DNA from 3 places in the Streptomyces sp. NPDC058758 genome. Region 2 is predicted to be linked to each of the others. Evidence: riboswitches for the same ligand, from Rfam matches in the RefSeq annotation. Region 2 holds a riboswitch; each other region holds the start of a gene.

Region 1 (5,314 bases), on a different contig from region 2:
AGTCCTCCCGCCTGCACAACCGGCTGGTCCGCCGCGACCGCACCGCCGTCGCCGCCGGCTTCGGCCTGCTCCGGCTCGCCGGCGCCCCCTCCCTCGGCTGGCTGGACGTGAAGACCTCCGGCGGCGTCGAGGTCCCCGCCATCGAGGCGGCCGTCGACGAGGAGCTCGCCCGCTTCGCCGCCGAGGGCCCGACCGCGGAGGAGATGGAGCGCGCCCAGGCCCAGCTGGAGCGCGAGTGGCTCGACCGGCTCGGCACCGTGGCCGGCCGCGCCGACGAACTGTGCCGCTTCGCCGTGCTGTTCGGCGACCCGCAGCTCGCCCTGACCGCGGTCGACCGCGTCCTCGCCGTCACCGCCGACGAGGTGCGCGAGGTGGCCGCGGCCCGGCTGCGCCCGGACAACCGCGCGGTGCTGGTCTACGAGCCCGCGGAGGGCCCGGAAGCCGACGAGAACAGCGACGAGGAAGAGGGAGCGGACCAGTGACCGACGCCGCCGTGTCTCTGACCAGCATGGAGTTCCACCCGCAGCCGCAGGCCGGCGCGGCCAGGCCGTGGGCCTTCCCGGCCCCCGAGCGCGGCGCGCTCGACAACGGCCTGACCGTGCTGCGCTGCCACCGCCCCGGCCAGCAGGTCGTCGCCGTCGAGATCTTCGTCGACGCGCCGCTGGACGCCGAGCCCGAGGGGCTCGACGGCGTCGCCACCATCATGGCGCGCGCCCTCTCCGAGGGGACCACCGAGCGCGGCGCCGAGGAGTTCGCGGCCGAGCTGGAGCGCTGCGGTGCCACCCTCGACGCGCACGCGGACCACCCCGGCGTCCGGGTCTCCCTGGAGGTGCCGGTCTCCCGGCTCCGCAAGGCGCTCGGGCTGGTCGCCGAGGCGCTGATCTCCCCGGCCTTCGACGCCGACGAGGTCAAGCGCCTGGTGGACAACCGCCTCGACGAGATCCCGCACGAGGCGGCCAACCCCAGCCGGCGCGCGGCCAAGCAGCTCTACAAGGAGCTGTTCCCGGCCACCTCCCGGATGTCCCGGCCCCGCCAGGGCACCAAGGAGACGGTGGAGGCCATCGACGCCGAGGCCGTCCGCGCCTTCTACGACGCGCACGTGCGGCCCGCCGCCGCCACGGCGGTCGTCGTCGGCGACCTCACCGGCGTCGACCTCGACGAGGTCCTCGCCGAGACCCTCGGCGGCTGGACCGGCAAGCCGGCCGCGCCGCGCCCGATGCCGCCGATCACCGCCGACGACACCGGACGGGTCGTCATCGTCGACCGCCCCGGGGCCGTCCAGACCCAGCTGCTCATCGGCCGGATCGGCCCCGACCGCCACGACGCCGTCTGGGCCGCGCAGGTCCTCGGCGTCTACTGCCTCGGCGGCACCCTGACGTCGCGTCTGGACGCCGTCCTGCGCGAGGAGAAGGGGTACACGTACGGCGTGCGCGCCTTCGGGCAGGTGCTCCGCTCGGACGGCGAGGGGCACGGCGCCTCGATGCTCGCGATCAGCGGCTCGGTCGACACCCCCAACACCGGCCCGGCCCTGGACGACCTGTGGAAGGTGCTCAGGACCCTGGCCGAGGGCGGTCTGACCGACGCCGAGCGGGACGTCGCGGTGCAGAACCTGGTGGGCGTGGCCCCGCTCAAGTACGAGACCGCGGCCTCGGTCGCCGCGACGCTGTCCGACCAGGTCGAGCAGCACCTCCCGGACGACTACCAGGCCCGGCTGTACGCGCGGCTGGCCGAGACCGGCACGGTCGAGGCCACGGCCGCGGTCGTCAGCGCCTTCCCGGTGGACCGGCTCGTCACCGTCCTGGTGGGCGACGCGGCGCAGATCGAGGAGCCCGTGCGGGCCCTCGGCATCGGCGAGGTGACCGTGGTGAGCTGACCCGCCGTCGGCTCCGGCGGAGGTCCCCGATGCGCGGAAGCGCCGGCGACCTCCGCTTTGTCCGTTATGGAGACAAGGATGATCGTATGCCCTGTGGCATGTCTTACAAATGGGCGAGTCTGTTTGGCGATTGAGATCCGTCCGGCCTAGCGTCGGTCCGTCTGTCCGACCCGACGCACGCGCCGCACCCGCGGCACCCGGACAGCATCGCCGAGTCCCCGTCAGGCGCGAGCCAGGGGAGCCGGGGACCCACGCAGTCCCTGGGGTGAATCGGACGCCTTCGCCACGCGGAGGGGCCCGTAGGAGACCTTCCTGCTCCGAACCCGTCAGCTAACCCGGTAGGCGAGAAGGAAGGAAAGGAACCGTCTTGGCGTTCACCCGTGCCACCGGGAAGCACCGTGGTGCGAGCCGACTGGCTCGCCGCAGCGCCGGCATCGCCGGCGTGGCCGCCCTCGCCACCACCGGCGTCGTCGGCACCCTCGCCTCCCCGGCGCTCGCCGCCGACACGGACAACCGCTCCGCCGAGGACACCGGCCTCACCCAGGTGATCGCCGACGAGTCCCTCGCCGACCAGGTCAGCGCGCAGGCCGCCGCCCAGGAGCGGGAGGCCGCCGAGGCCGAGGCCCGGGCCAAGGCGCGCGCCGAGGCGAAGCGCAAGGCCGAGGCCCGCGCCCAGGAGATCCGCGAGGCCAAGGAGCGCGCGGCCCGCGAGGCCGAGCGCCGCCGCCTCGCCTCCTTCAACCTCCCGGTCGCCGGCTCGTACGTCTCCACCGGCTACAAGACCGGCGGCTCCCTCTGGTCCTCCGGCAGCCACTCCGGCGTCGACTTCCACGCCGCCTACGGCAGCTCGGTCGTCTCCGTCGGCTCCGGCACCGTCGTCGAGGCCGGCTGGGGCGGCGCGTACGGCAACAACATCGTGATCCGGATGAACGACGGCACGTACACCCAGTACGGCCACCTGTCGTCCATCGGCGTCTACGTCGGCCAGTCCGTCGAGCCCGGCCAGCAGATAGGCGTCTCCGGCTCGACCGGCAACTCGACCGGCCCGCACCTCCACTTCGAGGCCCGGACCACCGCCGAGTACGGCTCCGACATCAACCCCGTCGCGTACCTGCGCGCCCGCGGCGTCAGCCTCTGACCCGCCACCCCGCCCAGGAAAGGCCCCGGCTCCCCCGAGCCGGGGCCTTTTCGTCGCCCGGGGACCGGCGCGACCGCCGCCCGGGGGAGGACGAATTCCGAGGGGGCATCGGAATTTCCGGCACACTGCAATAGAGTCGCGGAAACAGCGCCGCTCGAATTCGGTGCACGCGGAGCGAAAGCGGAGGTCGGACATGCGGGTTCCCGCGCAATCGGTATGCACGGCGATCCGGGACGACATCGTCTCGGGGATCTTCGAGCGCGGCGGCCGGCTGACCGAGGACCAGCTCGCCCGCCGCTACGGCGTCTCCCGCGTCCCGGTCCGCGAGGCCCTGCGCACCCTGGAGTCCGAGGGCTTCGTCGTCAGCCGCCGCCACGCGGGCGCCCAGGTCGCCGAACCCACCGAACAGGAGGCCGCCGACCTCCTCGACGTACGGGCGCTGCTCGAACCGCTCGGCGCCGCCCGGGCCGCCCAGCGGCGCACCGACGCCCACCTCAAGGTGCTCCGCGGCCTGGTCAGGCTGGGGCAGGAGCGGGCCCGCCGGGGGCAGGGCGAGGACCTCAGGGCGCTCGGCGGCTGGTTCCACGAGACCCTCGCGCAGGCCTCCGGCAGCCCGGCGCTCGCCGCGCTGCTCACCCAGCTGCGCCACAAGATCGCCTGGATGTACGCGGTGGACCTGCCGGACCGGCCGGTGGACGTCTGGGCCGAGCACGGGGCGATCGTCGACGCCGTCGCGCGCGGGGACGCCGAGCGGGCCCGCGCGCTCACCGCCCTGCACGCCGAGCGCGCGCTCCCGCTGCACCGGCTGAAAAGGCCCGAGCGGGGCCGTGTGAGGGTTTCGCAACATGCCGTCAACACGGCGAGTGCCCGGAATTAACACGGACACCGTATACAAAGAATAGCTATTCGGAGGCGTCCTCCGTGCTGCCCGAAAAAGAAAACGGGACGGCTCCGGAAATGCCGGACGGCCGTGTCCGCCGGGAATTCCGGGAACACGGCCGTACCGAGAAGACGTGGATCGACCCGCCGGTCAGACCGTCTCGGGAAGCTCGTCGAGGCCCTCGGCCACCAGCTTGGCGAGGCGCTCCAGCGCGGCCTCGGCACCCTCGGCGTCCGAAGCGAGCACGATCTCCTCGCCGCCCTGCGCGCCCAGGCCGAGCACCGCGAGCATCGACGCGGCGTTGACCGGGTTGCCGTCGGCCTTGGCGATGGTCACGGGGACACCGGAGGCCGTGGCGGCACGGACGAAGATGGAGGCGGGGCGGGCGTGCAGGCCCTCGGCCCAGCCGACGTTGACGCGGCGCTCAGCCATGGTGTTGCCCTTCAGGTCTTCAGCGGTTGTCTAGACCAGTCTCTCACGGCGTGCGGCGTGCTCCTGCCGACCTTCGTCCCGCATCCGTGCGACGTTCGGCCCTCCTTACCTTGCACGCGGTGCGGAGGGCGCGCGAGCCGTGCACCGCAGAGGAGTGGGTGCGCGGGCGGTGCCGGTGTCGCACCCCGGCCGTAGGCTTTGCCCATGCGGAGCGCGTCGGAGCAGGCGGACGGACCGGACGGACCGGGCGGCGGAGCGGGCGGCGGACCGGCCGGGGGAGCGGACGGCCGCCCGGCCCCGGAGGAGCACGCCTACCCCGACCACTGGGAGGCAGACGTCGTGCTCCGCGACGGCGGCACCGCGCGCATCCGGCCCATCACCGCCGACGACGCGGACCGGCTCGTCAGCTTCTACGAGCAGGTCTCGGACGAGTCGAAGTACTACCGCTTCTTCGCCCCCTACCCCCGGCTCTCCGCCAAGGACGTCCACCGCTTCACCCACCACGACTTCGTCGACCGGGTCGGCCTCGCCGCCACCGTCGGCGGCGAGTTCATCGCCACCGTCCGCTACGACCGGATCAACGACCTCGGCCGCCCCGCCTCCTTCCCCGCCGACGAGGCCGAGGTCGCCTTCCTCGTCCAGGACGCCCACCAGGGCCGGGGCGTCGCCTCCGCCCTCCTCGAACACATCGCGGCCGTCGCCCGCGAGCGCGGCATCCGCCGCTTCGCCGCCGAGGTGCTCCCCGCCAACACCAAGATGATCAAGGTGTTCACGGACGCCGGGTACACCCAGAAGCGCAGCTTCGAGGACGGCTCCGTCCGCCTCCACCTCGACCTGGAGCCGACCGACCGCTCCCTCGCCGTCCAGCGCGCCCGCGAGCAGCGCGCCGAGGCCCGCTCCGTCCAGCGGCTCCTCGCCCCCGCATCGGTCGCCGTCGTCGGCGCCGGGCGCGCCCCCGGCGGAGTCGGCAGGACCGTCCTGCGGAACCTGC
Region 2 (5,314 bases):
CGGGGAAGAGCTCACGCACGCCGGGGTTGCGCCAGAAGAGGTGCGAGTAGAAGTACGTGACGGCGTGTTCGGCCCGTCTCTCGACGATCGCGAACGTGCTTCTGAGCAAGGGGAGGTCCACGCCGGAAATGTAGGGCACGGGCCGTCACGACGTGATCACCGGGCGGTGATCACGTCAGGTCGGCCGGCGGGGCGCGGGAGGCCGGACGGTACGGTCGGGGAGTGAGTGAAGGATCCGCCCCGACGCCCGCCGCACCCGATGTGCCCGGAAGGTCCGATACGCCCCCTGCTGCCCCGGCCTCCTGCCCCGTCTCCGGAGGCGTGGGCGGACCCGGTGACGGGTCCGGCGGACGCGGTGACGGGTTTGGCGGACGTGCGGGCGACCGGGTGGACGGAGCCGGTGGCGGGCCCGTGCCCGGGCTGTTCGGCTGGGAGTTCGCGAGCGATCCCTACCCGGCGTACGCCTGGCTGCGGGAGCACGCGCCGGTGCACCGGACCACGCTGCCCAGCGGCGTCGAGGCGTGGCTCGTCACGCGGTACGCGGACGCCCGGCAGGCCCTCGCCGACCAGCGGCTCTCCAAGAACCCGGCGCACCACGCCGAGCCGGGCAAGACCGGCATCCCGGGCGAGCGCAGCGCCGGGCTGATGACCCACCTCCTCAACATCGACCCGCCGGACCACACCCGGCTGCGGCGGCTGGTGTCGAAGGCCTTCACCCCGCGCCGCGTCGCCGCCTTCGCGCCGCGCGTGCAGGAGCTGACGGACCGGCTCATCGACGACTTCGCGGCGCGGGGCAGCGCCGACCTCATCCACGAGTTCGCCTTCCCGCTGCCCATCTACGCCATCTGCGACATGCTCGGGGTGCCCGCGGAGGACCAGGACGACTTCCGCGACTGGGCCGGGATGATGATCCGCCACGGCGGGGGCCCGCGCGGCGGGGTGGCGCGGTCGGTGAAGAAGATCCGCGGGTACCTGGCGGAGCTGATCCACCGGAAGCGGGAGCACCTGGGCGAGGACGGGGCGGAGGACGACCTCATCTCCGGGCTCATCAGGGCCTCCGACCACGGCGACCACCTCACCGAGGCCGAGGCCGTCGCCATGTGCTTCGTGCTGCTCTTCGCCGGCTTCGAGACGACCATCAACCTGATCGGCAACGGCACCTACGCGCTGCTGCGGAACCCGGAGCAGCGCGCCCTCCTCCAGGCCTCGCTCGCCGCCGGGGAGACCGGCCTCCTGGAGACCGGCGTCGAGGAGCTGCTCCGCTACGACGGGCCGGTCGAGCTGGCGACCTGGCGGTACGCGACGACCGCCCTCACGATCGGCGGGCAGGCGATCCCGGCCGGCGACCCGGTCCTCGTGGTGCTCGCGGCGGCCGACCGAGACCCGGACCGCTTCGGCGCCCCGGACACCCTCGACCTCGCCCGCGGCGACAACCAGCACCTCGGGTACGGCCACGGCATCCACTACTGCCTGGGCGCGCCGCTCGCCCGCCTGGAGGGGCAGACCGCGCTCGCCACCCTGCTGACCCGTCTGCCGGACCTGCGACTTGGCGCCGATCCGGACGAACTCCGGTGGCGCGGCGGGCTCATCATGAGGGGATTGCGCACGCTTCCGGTGGAGTTCACCCCTTCCGCACCCCCGCGGGAAGGGTGACGTCGCGTCAGAAATGTGATCTTCGCGTGATCGCGAAGCCATCGACTTGTGACGGACGTTCGAATGCGGCTACGTTCGCGCCAACGTTCGGCCCCACCCCGGCCGTCCCCGCAGTCCCCGCCGTCACGCGAAAGGCCCCGACATGCTTTCCGGAAACGGACGACACCGTCGACCCCGCCAGGCTCCCGCGATCGTCGTCACCGCCGGAGTGACCGGATCCGCCCTGGCGCTGCCGCTGCTCGCCACCGGCTCCGCCTCCGCCGCCGACGCGGCCACCTGGGACCGGGTCGCCGCCTGCGAGTCCGGCGGCCAGTGGAGCGCCAACTTCGGCAACGGCGCGTACGGCGGCCTCCAGATGACCCAGGAGGCGTGGGAGCGCCACGGCGGACTCGCGTACGCCCCCAGCCCGGACCTCGCCAGCCGCGCCCAGCAGATCGCGATCGCCGACGAGGCGCTCGCCTCCGGCAGCACCGACTGGGCCACCTGCGCCCCCATCGCGGGCCTGGAGAACGACGGCGTGGCCACCGGCGTCCAGCCGGGCCCCGCCGTCCAGCAGGAGGACGAGGGCGGAGTGGCGCCCGAGTCGAACCGGACCGGCGGCACGGCCGTCGCCACGGCGCCGGAGCGGGATGCCGGGGCCGGGCACGCCCCCGGTGTGCGGGAGAAGGCGGAGAAGGCCGCGGAGGAGGCGGAGACCACCACCGCCCCGGCGAAGCCCGCCGCCCCCACCGGCTCCGCCACGACCCCGGCCCCCACGGGCACGGGCACGGCCACGCCGCCGGCGGCGGGCACCGCCCCGACCGCTCCCGGCAGCACCGCCCCGACCGCTCCGGACGCCTCCACGGGCACCCCGGTGACGCCCGGCACGCCCGGAACCCCCGTCACGCCTCCGGACGCCTCGGAGACCCCCCTGGCGCCCACCACCCCCGTGACCCCCGGTACGGACGGGGCTGACGCGCCGTCGGCCACGACCGGCACCGGCAAGCACCGGGGCGAGGCGGCACCGGAGGAAACCGGCGTAACGGACACCAGTGCGGAATCCGGTCGTCATGCCGCAGCATCGGACAAGGTCTCCTCAACCCCCTTCAAGTCGGACGCAAGTGACGCCTACACCGTGCGGCCGGGTGACAGCCTGTCGGAGATTGCGCAGGAGAACGATCTTGCCGGCGGCTGGGACGCCCTCTATGACGCCAACCGCCAGACGGTCGGAGCCGATCCTGACCTCATCATCCCTGGTCAGAGCCTTGAGTTGACGACCCCTCCGCTGGAGAAGTGAGGACGTTTCAGGGGCGTATGTCCGATTTTGGGAAAGTGAGACATGGGTCTCTTCGTCCCAACTGGCGTGTCACGTCCGCAAACTTTGCTCCCGTCAGGCCTCACCTGCGCAAACGAGGTCTGACGGTGTGCAAGTAAGGGCGTTTTGTCCGTCGTGAGCCTCTTTGAACTTCGAGCACCTGTGTGTCTACGGTCGTGACCGCTCGCCACCGCGGGCCCCGTCGACCGAAACGCCGAGTCCTGCCGTCGGCCGTCGGGAACTGTCGTCGCGAAAGCGCCGCAGGCAGGAGTGGGGGACCCAAGGTTTGCGCCGGTCCCGGCCGTCGAGACGGACGGCCGACGACCGGCTAGGGGTGAAGCCGCGCGCAAGGACGCGCGGCCGGGCGAACTCTTCCGGCCCGAACCCGACAGCTCACCTCACAGGCGTCGGTAGAAGAGGAAACTCCATGCTGTTCTCCGGCACGGGCAAGCGTCGTCGTCCCTCCAAGGCCACCCGCGTCGTCGCCCTCGTCGGCGTCACCGGTGCGGCCGTCGCCGCCCCGCTGATGGCCGCCGGCACCGCCTCGGCCGCCACCGCCTCCGAGTGGGACCGCGTCGCCCAGTGCGAGTCCGGCGGCAACTGGTCGATCAACACCGGCAACGGCTACTACGGCGGCCTCCAGTTCTCGGCCTCCACCTGGGCCGCGTACGGCGGCACCGCCTACGCCCCCACCGCCAACCAGGCCAGCAAGTCGCAGCAGATCGCCGTCGCCGAGAAGGTCCTCGCGGGCCAGGGCAAGGGCGCGTGGCCGAGCTGCGGCGTGGGCCTCTCCGGTGCCTCGTACGACGGCGGCTCCGCCGAGGCTGCCGCCCCGCAGCAGAGCGCCCCGCAGCAGCAGAGCGCCCCGAAGCGCACCGCCGAGCAGCCCGCCAACCGCAGCGAGCAGCGCCAGGCCCCGAAGCGGAGCGTCCAGGCCGCTCCGAAGGCCGCCGCCAAGAAGACCGTCACCACCCCGACCGGCAAGACGGTCAAGAAGGGCGACGGCGAGTACAAGGTCACGGCCGGCGACACCCTCAGCAAGATCGCCGCGGCGCAGGGCGTCCAGGGCGGCTGGGCGAAGCTCTTCGAGCTCAACAAGGACGTCGTCGAGAACGCCGACCTGATCTACCCGGGCCAGCAGCTCCACCTGAAGTGAGCCCCGCGGCACCCGTGAGTCCGGCGGCTCACCGGTGCCCGACGACCCTCCCGCGGTGACCACCCCGGTCCCGAGCCCTCCCCCCGGGGGCCCGGAACCGGGGTTCTGCCGTTACCGTCCAGTAGATCCCGGGTCTTTCGTCCCCCACTGCGTGCTCTTGGGCCCTTTTTCGTCCCAGGGGACGGGCGGTCGGCTGGCCGGAGCGCCCGAGCCGGTTAGGCTCTTGTCGCAAGGCGAACGAGACCTTGCGACCCATGCGTCACACCTAGCGTCACATCCCAGAAGGAGATGCTCGTGCCGTCCATCGACGTCGTCGTAGCCCGGGAAATCCTGGACTCCCGAGGCAACCCCACGGTCGAGGTCGAGGTCGGCCTCGACGACGGCAGCACCGGCCGTGCTGCCGTGCCGTCCGGTGCCTCCACCGGTGCGTTCGAGGCCCTGGAGCTCCGCGACGGTGACCAGAACCGCTACCTCGGCAAGGGTGTCGAGAAGGCCGTCCTCGCCGTCATCGAGCAGATCGGCCCGGAGCTCGTCGGCTACGACGCCACCGAGCAGCGCCTGATCGACCAGGCCATGTTCGACCTGGACGCCACCCCGGACAAGTCGTCGCTCGGCGCCAACGCCATCCTCGGCGTCTCCCTCGCCGTCGCGCACGCCGCCTCCGAGGCCAGCGACCTCCCCCTCTTCCGCTACCTGGGCGGCCCGAACGCGCACCTGCTGCCCGTTCCGATGATGAACATCCTCAACGGCGGGTCGCACGCCGACTCCAACGTCGACATCCAGGAGTTCATGATCGCCCCGATCGGCGCGGAGTCCTTCTCCGAGGCGCTGCGCTGGGGCACCGAGGTCTACCACACCCTCAAGTCCGTCCTGAAGACCAAGGGCCTCTCCACCGGCCTCGGCGACGAGGGCGGCTTCGCCCCGAACCTCGGCTCCAACCGCGAGGCGCTCGACCTCATCCTGGAGGCCATCAAGCAGGCCGGCTACGTGCCCGGCAAGGACGTCGCCCTCGCCCTGGACGTCGCCGCCTCCGAGTTCTACAAGGACGGCAAGTACCTCTTCGAGGGCAAGGAGCGCTCCGCCGCCGAGATGACGGAGTACTACGAGGAGCTCGTCTCCGCGTACCCGCTCGTCTCCATCGAGGACCCGCTGTTCGAGGACGACTGGGCCGGCTGGAACGTCATCACCGAGAAGCTCGGCGACAAGGTCCA
Region 3 (5,314 bases), on a different contig from region 2:
GGTGCAGACCGGCCTCGGCCGGACCGGCGACTTCTACGCGTACCAGCACGAGGAGGGCGTCGAGCCGGACCTGGTGTGCGTGGCGAAGGCGCTCTCCGGCGGCTACGTGCCGGTCGGCGCCACCCTCGGCAAGGACTGGATCTTCAAGAAGGTCTACTCCTCCATGGACCGGGTCCTGGTCCACTCGGCCAGCTTCGGGGCCAACGCCCAGGCGATGGCGGCGGGGCTCGCGGTGCTGTCGGTGATGGAGTCCGAGGGGACCGTCGCGCACGTGCGGCGGGTCGGCGGGCTCCTGAAGGGGCGCCTGGAGGCGCTGGTGCCCCGCTACGAGCTGCTGCACGAGGTCCGCGGCCGGGGGCTGATGATCGGCATCGAGTTCGGCCGGCCCAGCTCGCTGGGGCTGCGCGGGCGGTGGGCGATGCTCCAGGCGGCCCGCAAGGGGCTCTTCGCCCAGATGGTGGTGGTCCCGCTGCTCCAGCGGCACCGGATCCTCACCCAGGTCTCCGGGGACCACCTGGAGGTGATCAAGCTGATCCCGCCGCTGGTGATCGACGAGGCGGACGTGGACCGCTTCGTCACCGCCTTCACGGCGGTCATGGAGGACGCCCACGGCGGCGGCGGGCTGCTGTGGGACTTCGGGAAGACGCTGGTCAAGCAGGCGGTCGCCCAGCGCTGAGCCGTCGCGCCGCCGCGGGTTTTGCCTCTGGGGCAAGAAACTTGCCTCAGAGGCACGTTCCTGGCGGAATGGACGCATGGACCACGTCCCCCGGGGCTCCACCCCGGAAACCGCCGCTCCCGACATCGTGCCGGACGTCGCCCCGCAGCTGCGGGCCCTGCGCCGGCGCCGGGGGCTCACCCTGGAGGCGGCCGCCCAGCGGGCCGGGCTCTCCCCGGCGCACCTCTCGCGCCTGGAGACCGGCAACCGGCAGCCCTCGCTGCCGATGCTGCTGGCCCTCGCCCGCATCTACGGTACGACGGTCGCCGAGCTGCTGGGGGAGACCCCGCTCGAACGCGACCCGGTGATCCGGGCCGACCGCTCCGACCCGGTCGAGGCCGACGGCTGGATCTACCGGCAGGCCGGCGGCGCCGGCCGGGCCATGCAGTGCCTGCGCGTCCACGTGCCGTACGCCACCCGGGCCGACATCGTGCGCGTCCACCCCGGCGAGGAGTGGCTGCACGTCCTCGAAGGGCAGGTCCGGCTCGCCCTCGGCGAGACCGTGCACCTCCTCGACCCGGGGGACAGCGCGCACTTCGACTCCCTCACCCCGCACCGGATCGGCGCGGCCGGCCGCGCCGGCGCCGAGGTGCTGTTCGTCCACACGCTCCTGCAGAGCCCCGCCGCCGAGCTGTGCCTGGGCGGCGGCGCCCCGCACTCCCGCTGAGCCCCGAAGGGTTGGCCGAGATGTCCGAGAAGTCAGTCAAGTCCGAGAAGTCCGCCCCGGTCACCGGCGAGGAGCGCGGCGAGGGGAAGTTCCCCAAGGGGCTGGTGCTCCGCCTCTTCGCCTACCTGATCGCCGGTCACCTCTTCGCCGGGTTCCTCTACCTGCTCTTCATGCTCGGCGGCCAGAACCAGTAGCCGCCGCGGCCGGGACGCGCGGGCTCACCCCTCGGTGAGGAACCGCTCCCGCAGGCGCTCGCGGGTGCCGGGCGCCAGCTTCAGCCCCTCCGCGAGGTAGACGTCCACGGAGCCCCAGGTCGCGTCGATCGTCTCGAAGGCGGCCCGCAGGTACTCCACCCGCGCGTCGAAGAGCGGGCTCAGCAGCTCCATCACCTCGGGCGCCATCGCGTCCCGGGCGGTGGAGCTGCGGCGCACCTTGTAGCGGCGGTGCGGCGCGTCGGACTTCACGTAGTCCGCCTCGATGGCGCCGCGCTCCACGCCGAGCGCGAGCAGGGTGATCGCGATGGAGAGCCCGGCGCGGTCCTTGCCGGCCGCGCAGTGCATAAGGGCCGGGACGGAGTCCTCGGCGAGCGCGTGCAGGACCCGGCTGTGCTCGGCGGTCCGCTCCACGACCATCCGGCGGTACGAGGAGGTCATCCGCTCCGCCGCCCTGCCGTCGCCCAGCAGGCCCCGCAGCGTGTCGAGGTCGCCCTCGCGGACCATCCGCCAGAACTCCTTGCCGTCGGCCGGGTCGCTCAGGGGTATGTTCACGTTCCGCACGCCCGGGAGCTCGACGTCCGGCCCCTCCACCTTGGCGTCCGCCGCGTTGCGGAAGTCGAAGATCGTGTGCAGGCCGAGGCCGGCGAGGAAGGCCGCGTCGGACTCGGTGGCGTCGGCGAGGTGGCCGCTGCGGAAGAGGGTGCCGGGCCGGACCGTCCGCCCGTCGGTCGTCGGCAGGCCGCCCACGTCCCGGAAGTTGCGGACCTCCGCGAGCTCGGGCTCGCCGGGTTCGAGGGGCTGGACCTGCGGCAACTGCTGCGTCACGGATGCTCCTGGGGGTAGGCGTTCGGGGGGCCGGGACGGGATCGGTTCCCCTCGCAATCATCCCGGCGCGCGGGGCGCGGCGCACCCCCCTGACCGGTAATGGGCGATCTGTCCGTATTGGAGTGACTTGGCGTAAGCCGCCCTGGTTGAGGGGGAGATGGGATTCTCCGCGTGAGCAGGGTCATAGAAGTGACGGATCGTGCCCGACCGCCCGGTCCAATCCCCCTCCCCGAAAAGGGATTCGAGGGTCCGTCATCGACGGAGGGTGACCGGAATTCCGGGCCCGAAGATCGCCCCGGAATGCCCGGGGAATTCCGCGGCTTGTTCGCGCCGACCCCGCTCGTCTAGCGTCGCCGTCAATCCGGTCGGACCGCCTAGTCCTGCCACCGCCCGGAATTCGATCCCATCCCGACGTGGCAGGAGCGGGGGACCCAGGGAAGTACGCCGGTCCCGCGACGCAGGACGGCTAGGGGTGAAGCCGCGTGAGAACGCGGCCGGACATCTCCAGTCCGAACCCGACAGCTCACCTCGCAGGCGCCGGAGAGGAATTCGCCATGCCCGCGAACGGTAAGCACCGCCGCAAGAAGTCCACCTTCCTCACCCGTGGCCTCGTCGCCGCCGGCACCGGTGGCGCCGTCGTCGCCCTGCCGCTCATCGGCGCCACCGGCGCCCACGCCGCCGAGCAGGCCGCCCCGGCCGCCGCCTCCGGCGCCGTGGTGACCGCCGCCTCGCAGGTCCGGGCCCAGGCCGCCGCCGCCCCGGCCGCGCAGACCGCCGCCCCGACGACGTACTCCGTCGTCGCCGGCGACTACCTGTCCAAGATCGCCGCCGACCACGACGTCGACGGCGGCTGGCAGAAGCTCTACGCCGACAACCGCCAGGTCGTGGGCGAGGACCCCTCGCTCATCCTCCCGGGCATGAAGCTCACCCTCGGCGGCAAGAACACCGCCAAGGCCGCCCCCAAGGCCGCCGCCCCCGCCCAGACCGCCCCCAAGGCCAAGGCGAAGGCCACGAAGAAGGCCGCGCCCGCCGGTGAGCAGACCCGCGCCTCGCGCTCCGCCGAGCGCGCCGCGGCCCCGGCCGCCGCCCAGTCCTCCGGCTCCTCCGCGCAGGCCGCCTCCTCCGGCTGGGTCGCCCCGGTCGCCGGCGGCATCTCCACCTCGTACCGCACCGCCGGCGCCATGTGGTCCTCCGGCTACCACACCGGCACCGACTTCATCGCCTCCTCCGGCACCACCGTCCGCGCCGTCGGCGCCGGCACGGTCGTCTCCGCCGGCTGGAGCGGCGCCTACGGCAACGAGGTCGTCATCAAGCACGCCGACGGCAACTACTCGCAGTACGCCCACCTCTCCTCCCTCGCCGTCTCCGCCGGCCAGTCGGTGAGCGGCGGCCAGCAGATCGGCCTCTCCGGCTCCACCGGCAACTCGACCGGCCCGCACCTGCACTTCGAGATCCGCACCTCGCCGAGCTACGGCTCGGACGTCGACCCGCTGGCCTACCTGCGCCAGCACGGCGTCTCGATCTGATCCGTCCGGCGTAACGCCCCGGGGCGAAGGCCCGGCACACCGTGCCGGGCCTTCGCCCTATTCCGGCTTGGCAAACTCTTTATCGGTGGCATATATCACCCGCCGTCAACCCCTCCTTACGGTCGCGTAGGTCACATCCGAAAAGGAAGGATGTGCTTCCGTGGCAGACGATTCGAGAGCAACAGAAAAGAACGTGTTCGGGGCGGTCGGGGGATTCGGGTCGTACGCGGCGATCGGTGACAGCTTCACCGAGGGCGTCGGCGACCCGGGACCGGACGGGACCTACGTCGGCTGGGCGGACCGCTTCGCGGTGCTCCTCGCCGACCAGCTGCCGGACCACGAGGAGTTCCGCTACGCCAACCTGGCGGTCCGCGGCCGCCTCCTCGACCAGATCGTGGCCGAGCAGGTCCCCCGGGCGAAGGAGCTCGCCCCCGACCTGGTCACCTTCTGCGCGGGCGGCAACGACATCATCCGCCCCGGCACCGACCCCGACGACGTCGCCGAGCGCTTCGAGCGGGCCGTGCGGGACCTCACCTCCGCCGTCGGCACCGTCATGGTGACCACCGGCTTCGACACGCGCGACGTGCCCGTGCTCAAGCACCTGCGCGGCAAGATCGCCACCTACACGGCCCACGTCCGCGCCATCGCCGACCGCTACGACTGCCCGGTCCTCGACCTGTGGTCGCTGCGGTCCGTCCAGGACCGGCGCGCCTGGGACGACGACCGGCTGCACCTCTCGCCCGAGGGCCACACCCGGGTCGCGCTGCGCGCCGCCCAGGTCCTCGGCCTCCCGGTGCCGGCCGACCCGGACCAGGCGTGGCCCCCGCTGCCCGCCCGCGGTCCGCTGGAGGTCCGCCGCGACGACATCCACTGGGCGCGCGAGTACCTGGTGCCGTGGATCGGGCGGCGGCTGCGCGGCGAGAGCTCCGGCGACCACGTCGAGGCCAAGCGCCCCGACCTCATGCCCCTGTAGCACCCGTCCGGCCGGCGGGGATCCGCTCCAGGACCCCGCCGGCGAAGACGTCGTACAGCGGCAGCGTCTCCAGATGGACGTAGCCGATGTGGCAGTCGCAGACGGCGAGCGGGCAGGCCCGCGGCCGCAGCGCGGCACGGTACGAACCGTCGTACAGGTTGCCCAGCTCGGTCCGGACGAAGTGGCAGCGGCGCACCGTCCCGGCGCCGTCCACCGACACCACCGACTCGCCGGTCCGGCAGGGCAGCCCCGCCGAGCGGTGCGGATGCCGGCTGTAGCCGAAGAGCGGGTCGATCTCCGTCCAGGCCGCCGCCTCCGCGTCGGTGTACGCGTGCCCCTCGGCGGCGTTCACCCACAGGTAGACGTGGTCCGGCAGCGCCGCCCGCAGCCGCA

The links. A riboswitch is a leader RNA that binds a small molecule or an ion and turns the genes downstream of it on or off. The one in region 2 is predicted to bind cyclic di-AMP.
Positions count from the first base shown of each region.
Region 1: another riboswitch for cyclic di-AMP. It lies ahead of ACFW6A_RS33975 (M23 family metallopeptidase); the one in region 2 lies ahead of ACFW6A_RS06770 (transglycosylase family protein).
Region 3: another riboswitch for cyclic di-AMP. It lies ahead of ACFW6A_RS11240 (peptidoglycan DD-metalloendopeptidase family protein); the one in region 2 lies ahead of ACFW6A_RS06770 (transglycosylase family protein).

Region 1 is NZ_JBHYPS010000045.1:32,250-37,563, forward strand. Features, by position in the region: gene ACFW6A_RS33965 (pitrilysin family protein) at 1-482, shown strand, start outside; gene ACFW6A_RS33970 (M16 family metallopeptidase) at 509-1,873, shown strand; cyclic di-AMP (ydaO/yuaA leader) riboswitch at 2,072-2,232, shown strand; gene ACFW6A_RS33975 (M23 family metallopeptidase) at 2,241-3,011, shown strand; gene ACFW6A_RS33980 (GntR family transcriptional regulator) at 3,205-3,888, shown strand; gene ACFW6A_RS33985 (HPr family phosphocarrier protein) at 4,042-4,323, opposite strand; gene ACFW6A_RS33990 (GNAT family N-acetyltransferase) at 4,528-5,314, shown strand, end outside.
Region 2 is NZ_JBHYPS010000004.1:55,587-60,900, reverse strand. Features, by position in the region: gene ACFW6A_RS06785 (globin domain-containing protein) at 1-121, opposite strand, end outside; gene ACFW6A_RS06780 (cytochrome P450) at 412-1,653, shown strand; gene ACFW6A_RS06775 (transglycosylase family protein) at 1,796-2,929, shown strand; cyclic di-AMP (ydaO/yuaA leader) riboswitch at 3,194-3,370, shown strand; gene ACFW6A_RS06770 (transglycosylase family protein) at 3,375-4,103, shown strand; gene eno (phosphopyruvate hydratase) at 4,392-5,314, shown strand, end outside.
Region 3 is NZ_JBHYPS010000006.1:294,574-299,887, forward strand. Features, by position in the region: gene ACFW6A_RS11220 (aspartate aminotransferase family protein) at 1-676, shown strand, start outside; gene ACFW6A_RS11225 (helix-turn-helix domain-containing protein) at 753-1,382, shown strand; gene ACFW6A_RS11230 (DUF6126 family protein) at 1,403-1,576, shown strand; gene ACFW6A_RS11235 (tyrosine-protein phosphatase) at 1,601-2,422, opposite strand; cyclic di-AMP (ydaO/yuaA leader) riboswitch at 2,815-2,972, shown strand; gene ACFW6A_RS11240 (peptidoglycan DD-metalloendopeptidase family protein) at 2,977-3,948, shown strand; gene ACFW6A_RS11245 (SGNH/GDSL hydrolase family protein) at 4,109-4,921, shown strand; gene ACFW6A_RS11250 (STM4011 family radical SAM protein) at 4,908-5,314, opposite strand, start outside.